3 regions of the Pseudoalteromonas sp. CO348 genome follow, and region 3 is predicted to be linked to each of the others. Evidence: predicted binding sites of a transcription regulator. Region 3 holds the regulator's gene; each other region holds the start of a gene.

Region 1 (4,327 bases), on a different contig from region 3:
CTGCAATACAAGACTTGTGGATGATGTTAAATGGCGACCGCAACGAGCAATTGGTACAGTTAGACACCCTACTTATGGGTTACGAAGAATTTATGCCGTTTGATTCAAAAGAGCTTGCGTTAATTGAGCCGCTACGTGCCATGAGAATGGTGAATTATATGGCTTGGTTGGCACAGCGCTGGCAGGATCCTGCATTCGAACGGAACTTTTCTTGGTTTGCGACAGACAAATACTGGGAACAACAGATCCTAGCGTTAAAAGAGCAATTTGCCGCATTAGATGAACCAAGTTTGAGCCTATTTCCTTAAAATTAGAGAGAGTAACATGCTAAAAAAATTAAAAATCGCACTTATTGCATTACTTTTGCCCATTGCTGCGATGGCTTCAGACTTTACCGAAGGTGAGCACTACACAACCTTAACAACCGAAAAGAGTAAATCAGAGAAAGTTACCGAGTTTTTCTCTTTTTACTGTCCTCACTGTTTCCGCTTTGAACCAATTGCAAAAGCGATTGAAAAAAACTTACCAAAGGAAGCTCGCTTTGAAAAAAGCCATGTAAACTTCCTACAAGGTATTCCTACAGAGACGCAGAGTAATCTTAGCTATGCCTATATTATTGCCGAGCAAGAAGGCAAAGCGGATGTGATTGCTGAGAAGATTTTCAATACTATTCATGTTGAAAGAAACAAACTGTTAGACATTAAAGATTTGAAAACGCTAATGGAGTTAAATGGGATTTCTGCTGAAAAGTTTGATCAGGCTGTAACGAGCATGCCAGTCGTGAGTGCGGAAAATAACATGCTTAAAGCACAAGAAAAGTTTTCTGAAGCGGGGGCGCTTACAGGCGTTCCAACTTTTATCGTAAACGACAAATACAGAATCGAAATGAAAGGTATCAAGAGTCAAGAGCAGCTTGATGAATTGATTGCATATCTATTAAAAAAATAAGGACTGGAGAAAGTTAGTATGTTGAAAGTATTAAAAGGCTTAGCGGTTGCACTAATGCTTCCTCTTCTTGCTCAGGCTGCGCCATTTGAAGAGGGTGTGCATTATGAAGTTATTGCCGAGCGTGGCACGAAAAAGCCTGAGGTAATGGAGTATTTTTCTTTTTATTGTCCAGCCTGTAACGCAATGGAAAATTTAATCGTTGACGTTAAACCAAAGCTGGACGAGGGCGTTAAGTTTAAAAAGAGCCATATAGATTTTGTCGGTCCAAGAGAGCCTGAGATCCAACAGGTGTTAGCACAAGCACTTGCAACTGCTGAAGTGCTGCCACAAAAAGACAAGATAGTTGCAGCCATGTTTAATCATATCCATGGCAAGCGTGCAAAAATCAATGAACTTGCTGATGTAAAAGATATCTTTATTGCGCAAGGTGTTGAAGAAGAGAAGTTTGATAAACTTTATGCCAGTTTCTCTGTTCGTACTAAAGCTTCAAAAATGCAACGTATGCAGAAGACTCTTTCTGATAAAGGCGCGCTAACAGGGGTACCAATGTTCGTGGTGAACGGTAAATACAAGCTATTACTTCGTGAGTCTGGTACGACTAAGCCTGAGCAAATTGCTGCTTTGGTGAATTATTTAGCAAAGAAATAAAATCTAATTTGTATTAGACTAGCCCTGCAATTATTGCGGGGCTTTTTTATGTTTAAAATTTTAGTTTCTAGCTGTTTATTAGGTTATCCGGTGAGGTATGACGCCTCTTCACAAAGCCTTCAAGACAATACATTACAGTATTGGCGGCAAAAAAATTGGGTCTTACCGCTATGCCCCGAAGTATCTGGTGGTTTACCAACACCTCGCCCATCGGCTGAAATAACAGATGGTAAAGTTTTGAGTAAACAAGGGGATGATTTTACCTCCGCGTTTGAACTCGGTGCTAAAAAAGCGCTAGCGGCTTGCCTTCAGCACGATATAAAGTTTGCCTTGTTAAAAGAGTCCAGTCCGTCTTGCGGCAGCAATCTGATTTACGATGGTAGTCATACAGGTAAAAAAATAGTAGGGCAGGGGCTGACGGCGTCTTTATTACAGCAATCCGGTATTCAAGTATTTAGCGAAACTCAACTGCCAGCACTTATCACAGCGATGGCAGCCAGTCGTTAATCGTTAGAGATCACTTTCTCACTAAGTAAACGCCAGATTCAATATGATGGGTATAAGGGAACTGATCGAAAATCGCCATACGTGCGATTTTATGTGTTTCACATAACAAGGCTAAGTCACGCTCTAACGTGTCTGGATTACATGAGATATAAATAATGTTGTCGTAGTTGCTGACTAAGCGACAAGTCAATTCATCCATGCCAGCACGAGGCGGGTCGACAAGGATCGTTTGGCAATCATAGGACTGTAAATCAATACCATCTAATCGAGAAAACTTCTGCCCTTTCATGGCTTGTGTAAACTCTTCACTCGACATGCGAATAATATCTAAGTTATCGACTTTATTTGCTGCAATATTAAATTGTGCAGACTTTACTGATGATTTAGAGATCTCAGTAGCCAGCACTTTATTGAATGAGCCTGCCAATGCGATTGAAAAGTTGCCGTTACCACAATAAAGCTCTAGTAGGTCGTTGCTTAGCGGTTCACTAATGGACTGCGCCCAAGCTAGCATTTTCTGATTCACTTCCGCATTCGGTTGCGTAAAGCTGTTCTCAACCTGCTGATAAATATATCCTTTACCGTTAACGCTTAGTTTTTCAGTTACATAGTCGTTGCCAAACACAACCTTTTGTTTTCTAGCACGACCGATAAAATCAACTTTATAGGTTTGTTGCAATTCGGCTCTTAATGTCTGCATGGCAGTTTGCCACGCTTCATCTAACTGCTTGTGATAAAGTAAGCTGATCAGTACTTCACCGCTCAGCGTCGTGAGATAGTCGATCTGAAACAGTTTACGACGCAATATCTCGTTGCCTTTCAGCTGATGTATCATCACCTGCATCATTTCATTGACAAGCGGCGCACCAGGATCAAAGCTATCAACACGGATCTTTTCTTTTGTTTGCTGGTCAAACATGATGTGAAACAGATCTTCACCCTCATGCCATACTCTAAATTCACAGCGCTGGCGGTAATGGCGAGTTGCAGATTCATACACTTCAAGTGCAGGCGCATCAAACTGTGCAAATTGTGTTGTGATACGCTCAGCTTTATCTGCTAACTGTTGCTCGTATGCTGAATCATCAATTTTTATTACTGCCATGCTAAAACCATCTATGTTGAATTAAGAGGCGCTATTTTAGGGAGCGTTGCTAATTTGTCCAGTCTAGCATCACTGATGCGTCTGGTTTGCTGTTTTTTTAATCATTATACTTTAGCTTTGCGCAAATATGCCGATAATCTAACTAATATATTGGAGGGCATACCATGAAAATCGGGCAATTAAATCAGTTGCTCAATCCAGCGATGCAGCATAAGCCTGGAAAGAGCAAAGGGATAGGACCAAATATCCAAATTAATTCAGACAGCTATGCGGGGAATAAATCTAAGCTAGCAGCTAAAATTCTTGATGATAAGCTTGCAGAAGCGTTGGGGATTGAGAAGCCGACACAAGATAAAAAAGACAAGCCACTATTTGATTTTGAATCTATTGTCAAAAATGTACTCGATTTTGTTCAGGGTGCAGTGAAGAAAGCCAAAGTCGACGGCAAAAATGATGACGAATTGAAATCTATGCTAGATGGGGCACGTAAGGGCGTGCTACAGGGTATTGATGAAGCCAGCGAAGAGTTAAAAGGCATGGGCGCTTTCAATTCCGACATCGAAGATGGTATTGAAAAATCACGAGAAGGGATTTTTAAAGGTTTAGATGATTTTGAAAAAGAATTGTTTGAAGAAAAGTCACCAAAGGCATTAGCGATCAGTGCCGCACAGTTTGCGAGCCTTTCTAATCAGGCTGAATATGCATTTACTACAGCTGAAGGGGATGAAGTCGTTATTTCATTCTCCGATGCGTATGCTCAGGGGGCCGCTGCGAGTGTCGCGCAAAAAGGTAATGATTATGGCATGGCATATGGCACTAAGTCCTCTCACGAAGTCAGTTTCTCAATTAAGGTTAATGGTGAGTTGAACGAAGAGGAGCAGCAAGCAATTAACGATATGATGGAAGATATCCGTAATGTCAGTGACTCGTTTTTCGGTGGTGAATACGATGAAGCTTTCGATTTGGCAAAGTCGCTTAGTTTAAATTCCGATCAGATCACTAACTTCACGATGGATCTAAGACAAAGTAAAACGTCAGCTGCGATTGCTCAATATCAGCAAGGCAATCCAATGAAAGAGTTAGAGAAGGCATTTATGCCACTCAATAAGCAGTTAGCAG
Region 2 (4,327 bases), on a different contig from region 3:
CCGAGACAGTAATTTCACCGGGTACATCTTTGAGTAGCTCTGCAATTTCGGCAATCACTGGTTCAAATTTAGGTTGTAAAAACGCACTACCTGCGGGGAAAGAACCATTCTCTTGGATACGAATAATGATTTGCTGCCCTAGAGACTCAAGCTCAATCGCACCATCCATTATTTGCTTTTCTAGCTGCTGCGCAATCTTTTTAACAAGCTCATTAACTTGTTCTTGATCTGCGGATGCGATTGCTTGCGTTGACGCCATTTCTTGAGCTGTACTGGCTGACTCACCACCACGCTTATTGCCCCGCTGCTCTTGCCGACCACCCGCAGACGATTCATCACCAGCCTGAAATTCAAGCATCTGTTGCGTCATTTCTACGGTTTGTTGTTGGATAGTTTCAATTGGTGTTGGTTCTGGCTTACCAGGAGTAAATTCCATCGCGATAACACTGGTACCTTTTGGGATATCCTTTACTTCAATTTTGTTTTGCACACCAAAAGCAAACTTCATCGACCCGGCAATTTGCTTAAACTTCAGCACGTCCATTTCAGAAAATGCCAGTAACAGTACAAAGAAGCACATCAGTAATGACATCAGATCAGCAAATGTCCCCATCCAGGCGGGAAGACCTGGGGGAGGACATTTACATTCATTCTCATCTGACATGGTTATTCCTCAGCCTCAGCGCCACGTTTAGACTCAGGCAAATAATTTTTCAAGATGCCTTCAATGACTTTCGGGTTTTGGCCATCTTGAATACCTAAAATAGCATCTAAGATGAGCCGCTGATTTCGCTCTTCTTCATCTTTACGAAGCTCAAGCTTAACCTGAATTGGGATCGCAACCACGTTAGCTAAGAACGCACCATACAAAGTTGTTAAAAGTGCAACAGCCATGGCAGGCCCGATTGCTTTTGGGTCGTCCATGTTAGACAACATAGCAACTAGGCCGATGAGTGTTCCGATCATACCCATCGCAGGCGCTATATCAGCGAGGGATTTAAATAAACCGGCGCCTAACTGGTGTCTTGAGGACGTTAAAGCAATATCTTTTTGCAGTGTGGCGCGCACAACATCAGCGTCATGGCCATCGACTAACATATCAACGCCTTTACGCATAAATTGGTTGGGAATTTCAGCTTCTTCTAACGCTAAGAAACCACCTTTACGCGCAGAATCAGCAAGCTCAACGGCTTTTTCAATCAGCTCTTCAGGGGTTTCAATCTTAAACATGAAGGCCTTCCCGGCCACTTTACCAATGCCGAAAAATTGTCCAAGCGTAAAGTTAGACAATACGATAAAAATTGAACCACCAAATACGATAACGACGGAAGGCGTGTTATAGAACATAGCGATCTGGCCATCACTACTCAGTACCATCGACATTACAATCAAACCTATGGCACCCAGGATCCCTATTACCGTTGCTAAATCCACATGTCCTCCGAGGGAAGTTATTTGTGATAAATCACGCAGTTATTATTGTTTGAGTTATCGGCAAGTTTCTCTACAACTTAACACTATTATATTAAAAAGTGTTTAAAATGCGAGTTTATAGCAGATCTTGTAATGCCGATACTCCGTCAGATCAAAAAGTCTCTGGTTTTTTTGACCTTGGCGCGCAATCCCCCTAAAATTGCCACACTTTTACTTTACGGGTCAGTGTGACATATGGCGGTAAAAAAACCTGATAACTTGAGCTTTGAAGAGGCCATGCAAGAATTAGAACAAATCGTTGCAGACATGGAAAATGGTAGCTTACCTCTGGATCAAGCACTTAAACAATTTGAGCGTGGGATAAAGCTCGCAAAAGCTTCAAACCAAAAACTTCAGCAAGCTGAGCAGCAGGTCGCTATTTTAATGGGCGAAGATGAGCATGCGCAATTACAGCCATTTGAAAACGAAGCCTAATGTCAGCAAAATTACAAGAAAAACTCCTGTCTGCTAAGACTCGTGTAGAAACCACCGTTTTACACTATTTTGATAATGTGCTTGATACTGAAGAAAATATCAAAGCCGCAACGCGCTACAGTATAGAAAATGGTGGTAAACGCTTGCGACCGTTTTTGGTGTACTGCACTGGTGAATTGTTTGGTGCGGCTCCAGAAGACTTAGACAAGGCCGCTGCAGCAATAGAGTGTGTTCATAGCTATTCGTTGGTGCACGATGATTTACCCGCGATGGATGATGATGAACTTAGGCGCGGCCGTCCAACCTGCCATATTCAATTCGATGAAGCGGCAGCTATCTTAGCTGGCGATGCCTTACAAACTCTGGCGTTTGAGCTGTTAAGTGAGCATCAATTCGCAGTAAGCCACCATGCGCAAATAAAAATGATTTCCGCGCTAGCTAAAGCATCGGGTCTACAAGGCATGGTTGGTGGCCAAGCACTTGATATAGCTGCTACTAATCGTTCAATTTCCATAGACGAACTTGAACGTATTCATAAGCTAAAAACAGGTGCACTGCTAAGCTGTGCTGTAGAGCTTGGGATCTTATGCGGCAACCCAGAGCAAGTTACCGAGCAAGCATGTAATGCAATACGCACTTATGGTCGTGCAATAGGCCTTGCATTCCAAGTCAGAGATGACATTCTTGATGTAGAAGGTGACACGGCAGTGCTTGGTAAGCCACAAGGCTCTGACATAGAACATAATAAGTCTACCTACCCTGCACTGTTAGGCTTAGAGCAAGCAAAAGAAAAAGCTGAACAGTTGATAGATGAAGCACTAGATGCGCTTACGAAAATAGATGGTGACACAGAAATACTTGCAGATTTAGCAAAATACATCATAGATCGAGAATATTAAGCTGACGTATAAAATAACTACGCCAAGCTAAGAAAATATTCACAAGTACTTTGTAAATACTGGCTAACATAATATTATGACCAGTTGGTGACGAATTTTAATAATTATGAAGTGAGCTGCGCGGGTAAATACTCAGCAAAGACTCACTAGGACTCTGATAAATACCATGAAACTTGATAGTAGCAAGTATCCTTTACTCGCGTTAATTGACGACCCAAGTCAACTTCGTCAATTACCCCAGCATAAGTTATCTGTGTTAAGTGATGAATTACGAGAGTATTTGCTAAACTCAGTCTCTCAAAGCAGCGGTCACTTAGCTTCAGGTCTTGGCACGGTTGAATTGACCGTTGCATTGCATTACGTCTACAACACACCACAGGATAGATTGGTGTGGGACGTAGGTCATCAGGCTTATCCCCATAAGATCCTAACTGGCCGCCGTGACCAGATGCATACTATTCGCCAGAAAGATGGGCTTCACCCTTTCCCATATCGAGAGGAAAGTGAATACGATACCTTTAGTGTTGGTCACTCAAGCACCTCGATTTCTGCAGCGCTTGCAATGGCTATTGCCGCTGAAAGAGAAGCAATTGGCCGTAAAACTGTTGCTATTATTGGTGATGGCGCAATGACTGCTGGTATGGCGTTTGAAGCCATGAACCACGCGGGGGATGTTAATCCGGACATGCTCGTGATCTTGAACGACAACGAAATGTCTATCTCAGAAAACGTTGGCGCACTTACAAACCATTTCGCTAAGATCCTATCTGGTAGCTTCTATACTAATATTCGTGAAGGCAGTAAAAAGCTGTTAGCTGGTGTACCGCCAGTTAAAGAACTTGCTGGCAGAATGGAAGAACACTTAAAAGGGATGATAATCCCAGGTACTTTCTTTGAAGAGCTTGGCTTTAACTATATTGGCCCAATCGATGGACATGATGTTGGCACCCTAGTTGATACGCTGCGCAATATGCGTAACCTTAAGGGGCCACAGTTATTGCATGTTAAAACGCAAAAAGGGAAAGGTTATAAGCCTGCAGAGGCGGATCCTATTGGCTACCATGGCGTACCAAAGTTTGATCCAACCGTGCACAGCTTACCCAAATCAAAACCCAGCGCACCGACCTTTTCAAAAGTATTTGGTGACTGGCTCTGTGATATGGCCGCACAAGATAATAAGCTGATGGCTATAACACCTGCAATGCGTGAAGGCTCTGGCATGGTGCGTTTCTCTAAAGAGTACCCAGCCCAGTATTTTGACGTTGCAATTGCGGAGCAACATGCTGTTACGCTTGGTGCAGGCTTTGCCTGTGAGGGCTTGAATCCTATTGTTGCTATTTATTCAAGCTTTTTACAACGTGCTTATGACCAATTAATTCATGATGTTGCACTACAAAATCTGCCAGTACTTTTTGCTATTGACCGCGCAGGTGTCGTTGGTGCCGATGGTGAAACGCACCAAGGGGCTTATGATCTAAGCTTTTTGCGCTGCATTCCTAATATGGTGATCATGGCACCAA
Region 3 (4,327 bases):
CTGTACCCATTCTTGGTTTGCCAGACGCTTCACGTACGTCAGGCATTTCAATACCGTGATCTACTGAGTTTCTCACTAAGTGGACCAGTGGATCTGCAAGCGCTTCAACCAAATTTTTATCTAAATCCGTCTCTTCGCCCTGTAAAACTAGGTTGATTTCTTTTTTCAAGCTGCGAGCAAGGTCTCTCACTACTCGAGGAAAGCGACCAAATACCTTTTTGATTGGCTGCATCCGCGTTTTCATCACGGCGCCCTGCAAATCAGCAGTGACTACATCAAGGTTCGAAATAGCTTTACCCATGCTTTCGCTGTTGGTGTTATTCGCTAAGCTAACCAAACGGTTACGAACCAATACTAATTCGCCAACCATATTCATGATTTCATCAAGACGTTTAGTATCAACTCGGACCGTGGTCTCAGCTTGTGCCGCAGGTTTCTTCGCAGCGGCTGGTGTGGAAGCTTTTGCAGCCTCGGGCTCTTTTTGCGGTGCTGGTGCTGGAGTCGCAGGCTTAGCTTCAACTTTGGGCGCAGGCTTTGGCGCAGGTTTCGGCGCTGGCGCGGCTTTAACAGGCTCTGGTTGCGCAGGTTTAGTCTCTGAAACCTCTACTGGCGATTCATCGACCGCTTTAGGTGCACTGCCTTTACCATGAAGCTCGTCCAACAAAGCTTCAAACTCATCGTCGGTAATTTCTTCGTCGCCAGTAGACCCACTTGGGGCTGCTGGTGAGGTTGATTTAGCCTTAGGTTCACTCGCTTCTGGGGCAACAGCATCTTCTGCATTTGGTGCTCCACCGAATTTACCAACACCATGAAGTTCATCTAAGAGGTTATCGAATTCGTCATCAGTGATATCACCATCATCTGTGGTTGATACAGCTTCAGGTTTAGTTGCCGGAGCAACAGCAGGCGCATTACCCGAACCGTGTAATTCATCTAAAAGATTTTCAAATTCTTCTTCTGTTATCTCATCGATGCTGGAGCCGCTATCATCGCCTGAACCAACATCGGCGTCGAATAAAATATCATCAGCACTTAAATCTGGCACCACAGGTTCTGGCTCAGAAGTAGGTTCGTCAATCACTTCACTGACTTCGTCTTCAGATGCAGGCTGGCTAAGTTTGTGGAGTGTTTCAAGCAACACAGGGTCGGCCGCTTCTGGTTCCTCACGGTTTTGAATACAAGCGAACATTTCGTTGATCGTATCCAAAGATTGCAAAATAACATCCATCAGTTCGGAAGTTACTTTTCGTTGCCCTTGTCGTAGTACATCAAACACGTTTTCCGCACCGTGACAGGCATCGACCAGTTCGGTCATACCTAGGAAGCCAGCCCCACCTTTTACGGTATGGAAGCCACGGAAAATCGCATTGAGAAGTTCTTTATCTTCAGGATTATTTTCTAGTTCAACAAGCTGTTCAGATAACAGTTCTAATATTTCGCCTGCTTCAACAAGAAAGTCCTGCAAGATATCTTCATCGACTTCAAAGCTCATACACACTCTCCAACTAGAAGCCTAAACTAGATAGCAAGTCATCGACTTCGTCTTGACCAGAAACCACGTCATCTCGCGATTCAGCGTCAATAATTGGACCTTCAGGTCCAGACAATTCATCACTGATAGTCTCGGTTGTTTTTATTTCGTTTTCATTCGCTTTCACAGCAGTTGAAGGCGCTTCATCTGAAGTACCAAAAACAGTCAGGAGGTGAATGAGACTATCTTCTACTTCTCTCACAAGCTCAATGACGCGCCGAATAACCTGCCCAGTCAAATCCTGATAGTCCTGAGCCATCAGCACATTAGTCATTAAACCTTGTAATTCGTCTGTACGTGTCTTTGAAGTCTGCATAAAGCTGTCGAGATCATGACACAGAGATTTAAACTCACCGAGTTGAATGTCTCTGCTCATCAATCGATCCCAAGTGGGCTTTATTTGCGCTAACTCATCCGCTAGGTTCTGCGCAAGAGGTAAGCTTTCTTCGACCGCGTCCATCGTTTTGTTAGCAGCGCTTTCTGTCATTTCCATAACATAATTAAGACGCTGCTTGGCGTCAGGAATAGCCTCTGTCGTGAGATCTGCGAGGCGAGTATCCAGCTCAAAGTTCTTCAAGGACTCGTGTAATTGGCGAGTCAGCTTTCCGACTTCTGCAAATAACTCCGATTGCTCTTTGTTAGCAGCTTCTAAAATCAGCTGGTCAGCTTTTTCTTGTTCACCTTGCTCTAGAAGCTCAACAAGTTGCTTAGCTTGTTCAAGTGTAATTTGAGGCGCAGCATTTACAGACATAGGCCATATCCCCTTGCTGTTAGCCTAGTCGCTCAAATACTTTTTCAAGCTTAGTTTTGAGCGTACCTGCAGTAAACGGTTTAACAATATATCCGTTCACCCCAGCTTGCGCTGCTGCAACAATTTGTTCTTTTTTCGCTTCTGCGGTAACCATCAACACTGGAATGTGCTTAAGCTTTTCATCTGCGCGTATTGCACGAAGCAAATCAATACCTTGCATGCCCGGCATATTCCAATCAGTTACTACAAAGTCAAACTCCTGATTTTGTAGCATCGGAAGTGCTGTACTACCATCATCAGCTTCTTGAACATTGGTAAAGCCTAAATCTCTTAATAGGTTTTTGATTATTCTTCTCATAGTAGAGAAATCATCAACCACGAGAATCTTCATGTTCTTATCCAAAACTTCCTCCAGTGAGGTTCGAACCCAACTATTTTATGTACTCTAATTTATCCAGTCATTGATTTTAGCTTTAAGCTTTATCATTGCCTGACCGTGAATTTGGCTTACTCGAGATTCACTGACATCAAGGATGGCACCAATCTCTTTTAAATTCATTTCGTCGTTATAGTAAAGTGATAAAACCAGAGCATCCCTTTCGGGTAACGCTTTGATAGCATTTACTAAAGACTCGTTAAAACGTTCATTTTTAACGTTATTAAACGGTTTGTCTAGCGCAAAATCGCTGTTTGCTGGGGTTATCACGTCTTCATCAACCCCAAGATCCTCAATACCGATGACTTTACTTGCATTTACATCATGTAAAATATGATGGTACTCATCTAGAGATATATCAAGTTTTTCAGCGATTTCAGTGTCTTTTGGTTCTCGACCAAGGAGAGATTCTAACTCGGAGATAGCTTCTGCAACCATTCTGCTATTTTTGTGAACAGAACGAGGCGCCCAATCACCACGACGGATTTCATCCAGCATTGCGCCTCGAATACGGATCCCCGCAAAGGTTTCGAAACTAGCGCCTTTAGTTGCATCGAAATTTTTAGATGCTTCAATCAATCCAATCATACCTGACTGGATCAGATCGTCGAGTTGCACACTTGCCGGAAGTCGAGCAATCAGGTGGCATGCCACTTTTTTGACAAGTGGAGCATGCCGTTCAACCACCTTATGAATGTGGTCTGAAGTTTGATATCCCGCAGCTCTATTGACCGGAGAAGCCATAATCACCCGTTTACAAGTTGTTCAATGAAAAATTCTAGATGACCAGAAGGTTGATGCGGAATTGGCCATTTAACTGCCTTAGCAGCTAGTCCCTTAATCGCAATCGCCGCAGGGGAACTCGGAAATAAATCCACGATAGCTCTTTGTCTGCGAGAAGATTTACGCATGTTTTCGTCAAACGGTACGGTGGCCACTAATTCCAGTGCTACATCAAGAAAACGGTCTGTAACTTTTGAAAGTTTAGCAAATAATTCTTGCCCTTCACGCATACTGCGGACCATGTTGGCAACAATTTTAAAACGATAGACACCATGCTCTCTGCTCAAAACTTTGATCAACGCGTAAGCATCTGTAATGGAAGTCGGTTCATCACACACCACAACCATCACATCTTGTGCAGCTCGAGAGAAGCTCAGAACCATATCTGAGATACCGGCTGCGGTATCAACAATTAAAACATCAAATTGCGTGTTAAGCTCGCTAAATGCACGAATAAGTCCTGCATGCTCTGCGGGAGTCAGCTCTACCATACTTTGAGAGCCTGAGGTCGCCGGTACAATTTTAATTCCAGCGGGACCTTCTACGAGAATCTCATCTAGTTCACATTCACCCGACAACACGTGCGACAGGTTTTTTTCTACCCTTAGACCTAACATCACATCACAGTTTGCCAAGCCCAAGTCCGCATCTAAAACGAGAACTCGCTGTCCTTGTTGGCCCATAGCGATGGCAGTATTGAGCGAGACGTTGGTTTTACCCACCCCACCTTTTCCACCGGTCACGGCTATTACTTTTACACCCTGGTTGCTATTTTGACTCATTCTACGCAGGCCACTTGCTTGATCTAAAACTGTGTTAATCATAC

Evidence for each region. Region 3 encodes FliA, which starts transcription of late flagellar genes. Its sites were predicted from a motif close to CTAAAGNTNNNNNNNNNNNNGCCGATA; they were not measured.
Region 1: the regulator FliA is predicted to act here: its motif matches at 3,318-3,344, upstream of EXT48_RS01715 (DUF5610 domain-containing protein).
Region 2: the regulator FliA is predicted to act here: its motif matches at 1,490-1,516, upstream of pomA (flagellar motor protein PomA).

What each region holds. Positions count from the first base shown of each region.
Region 1 covers NZ_SGPI01000006.1:52,263-56,589, forward strand. Annotated here, with positions in the region: gene EXT48_RS01690 (serine/threonine protein kinase) at 1-308, shown strand, start outside; gene EXT48_RS01695 (thiol:disulfide interchange protein DsbA/DsbL) at 325-948, shown strand; gene EXT48_RS01700 (thiol:disulfide interchange protein DsbA/DsbL) at 967-1,596, shown strand; gene EXT48_RS01705 (DUF523 domain-containing protein) at 1,645-2,103, shown strand; gene trmA (tRNA (uridine(54)-C5)-methyltransferase TrmA) at 2,114-3,208, opposite strand; gene EXT48_RS01715 (DUF5610 domain-containing protein) at 3,373-4,327, shown strand, end outside.
Region 2 covers NZ_SGPI01000010.1:143,595-147,921, reverse strand. Annotated here, with positions in the region: gene EXT48_RS03320 (flagellar motor protein MotB) at 1-664, opposite strand, end outside; gene pomA (flagellar motor protein PomA) at 667-1,434, opposite strand; gene xseB (exodeoxyribonuclease VII small subunit) at 1,669-1,908, shown strand; gene ispA ((2E,6E)-farnesyl diphosphate synthase) at 1,908-2,807, shown strand; gene dxs (1-deoxy-D-xylulose-5-phosphate synthase) at 2,974-4,327, shown strand, end outside.
Region 3 covers NZ_SGPI01000021.1:172,576-176,902, forward strand. Annotated here, with positions in the region: gene EXT48_RS10985 (chemotaxis protein CheA) at 1-1,492, opposite strand, end outside; gene EXT48_RS10990 (protein phosphatase CheZ) at 1,506-2,282, opposite strand; gene cheY (chemotaxis response regulator CheY) at 2,302-2,685, opposite strand; gene EXT48_RS11000 (RNA polymerase sigma factor FliA) at 2,728-3,462, opposite strand; gene EXT48_RS11005 (MinD/ParA family protein) at 3,465-4,325, opposite strand; gene flhF (flagellar biosynthesis protein FlhF) at 4,318-4,327, opposite strand, start outside.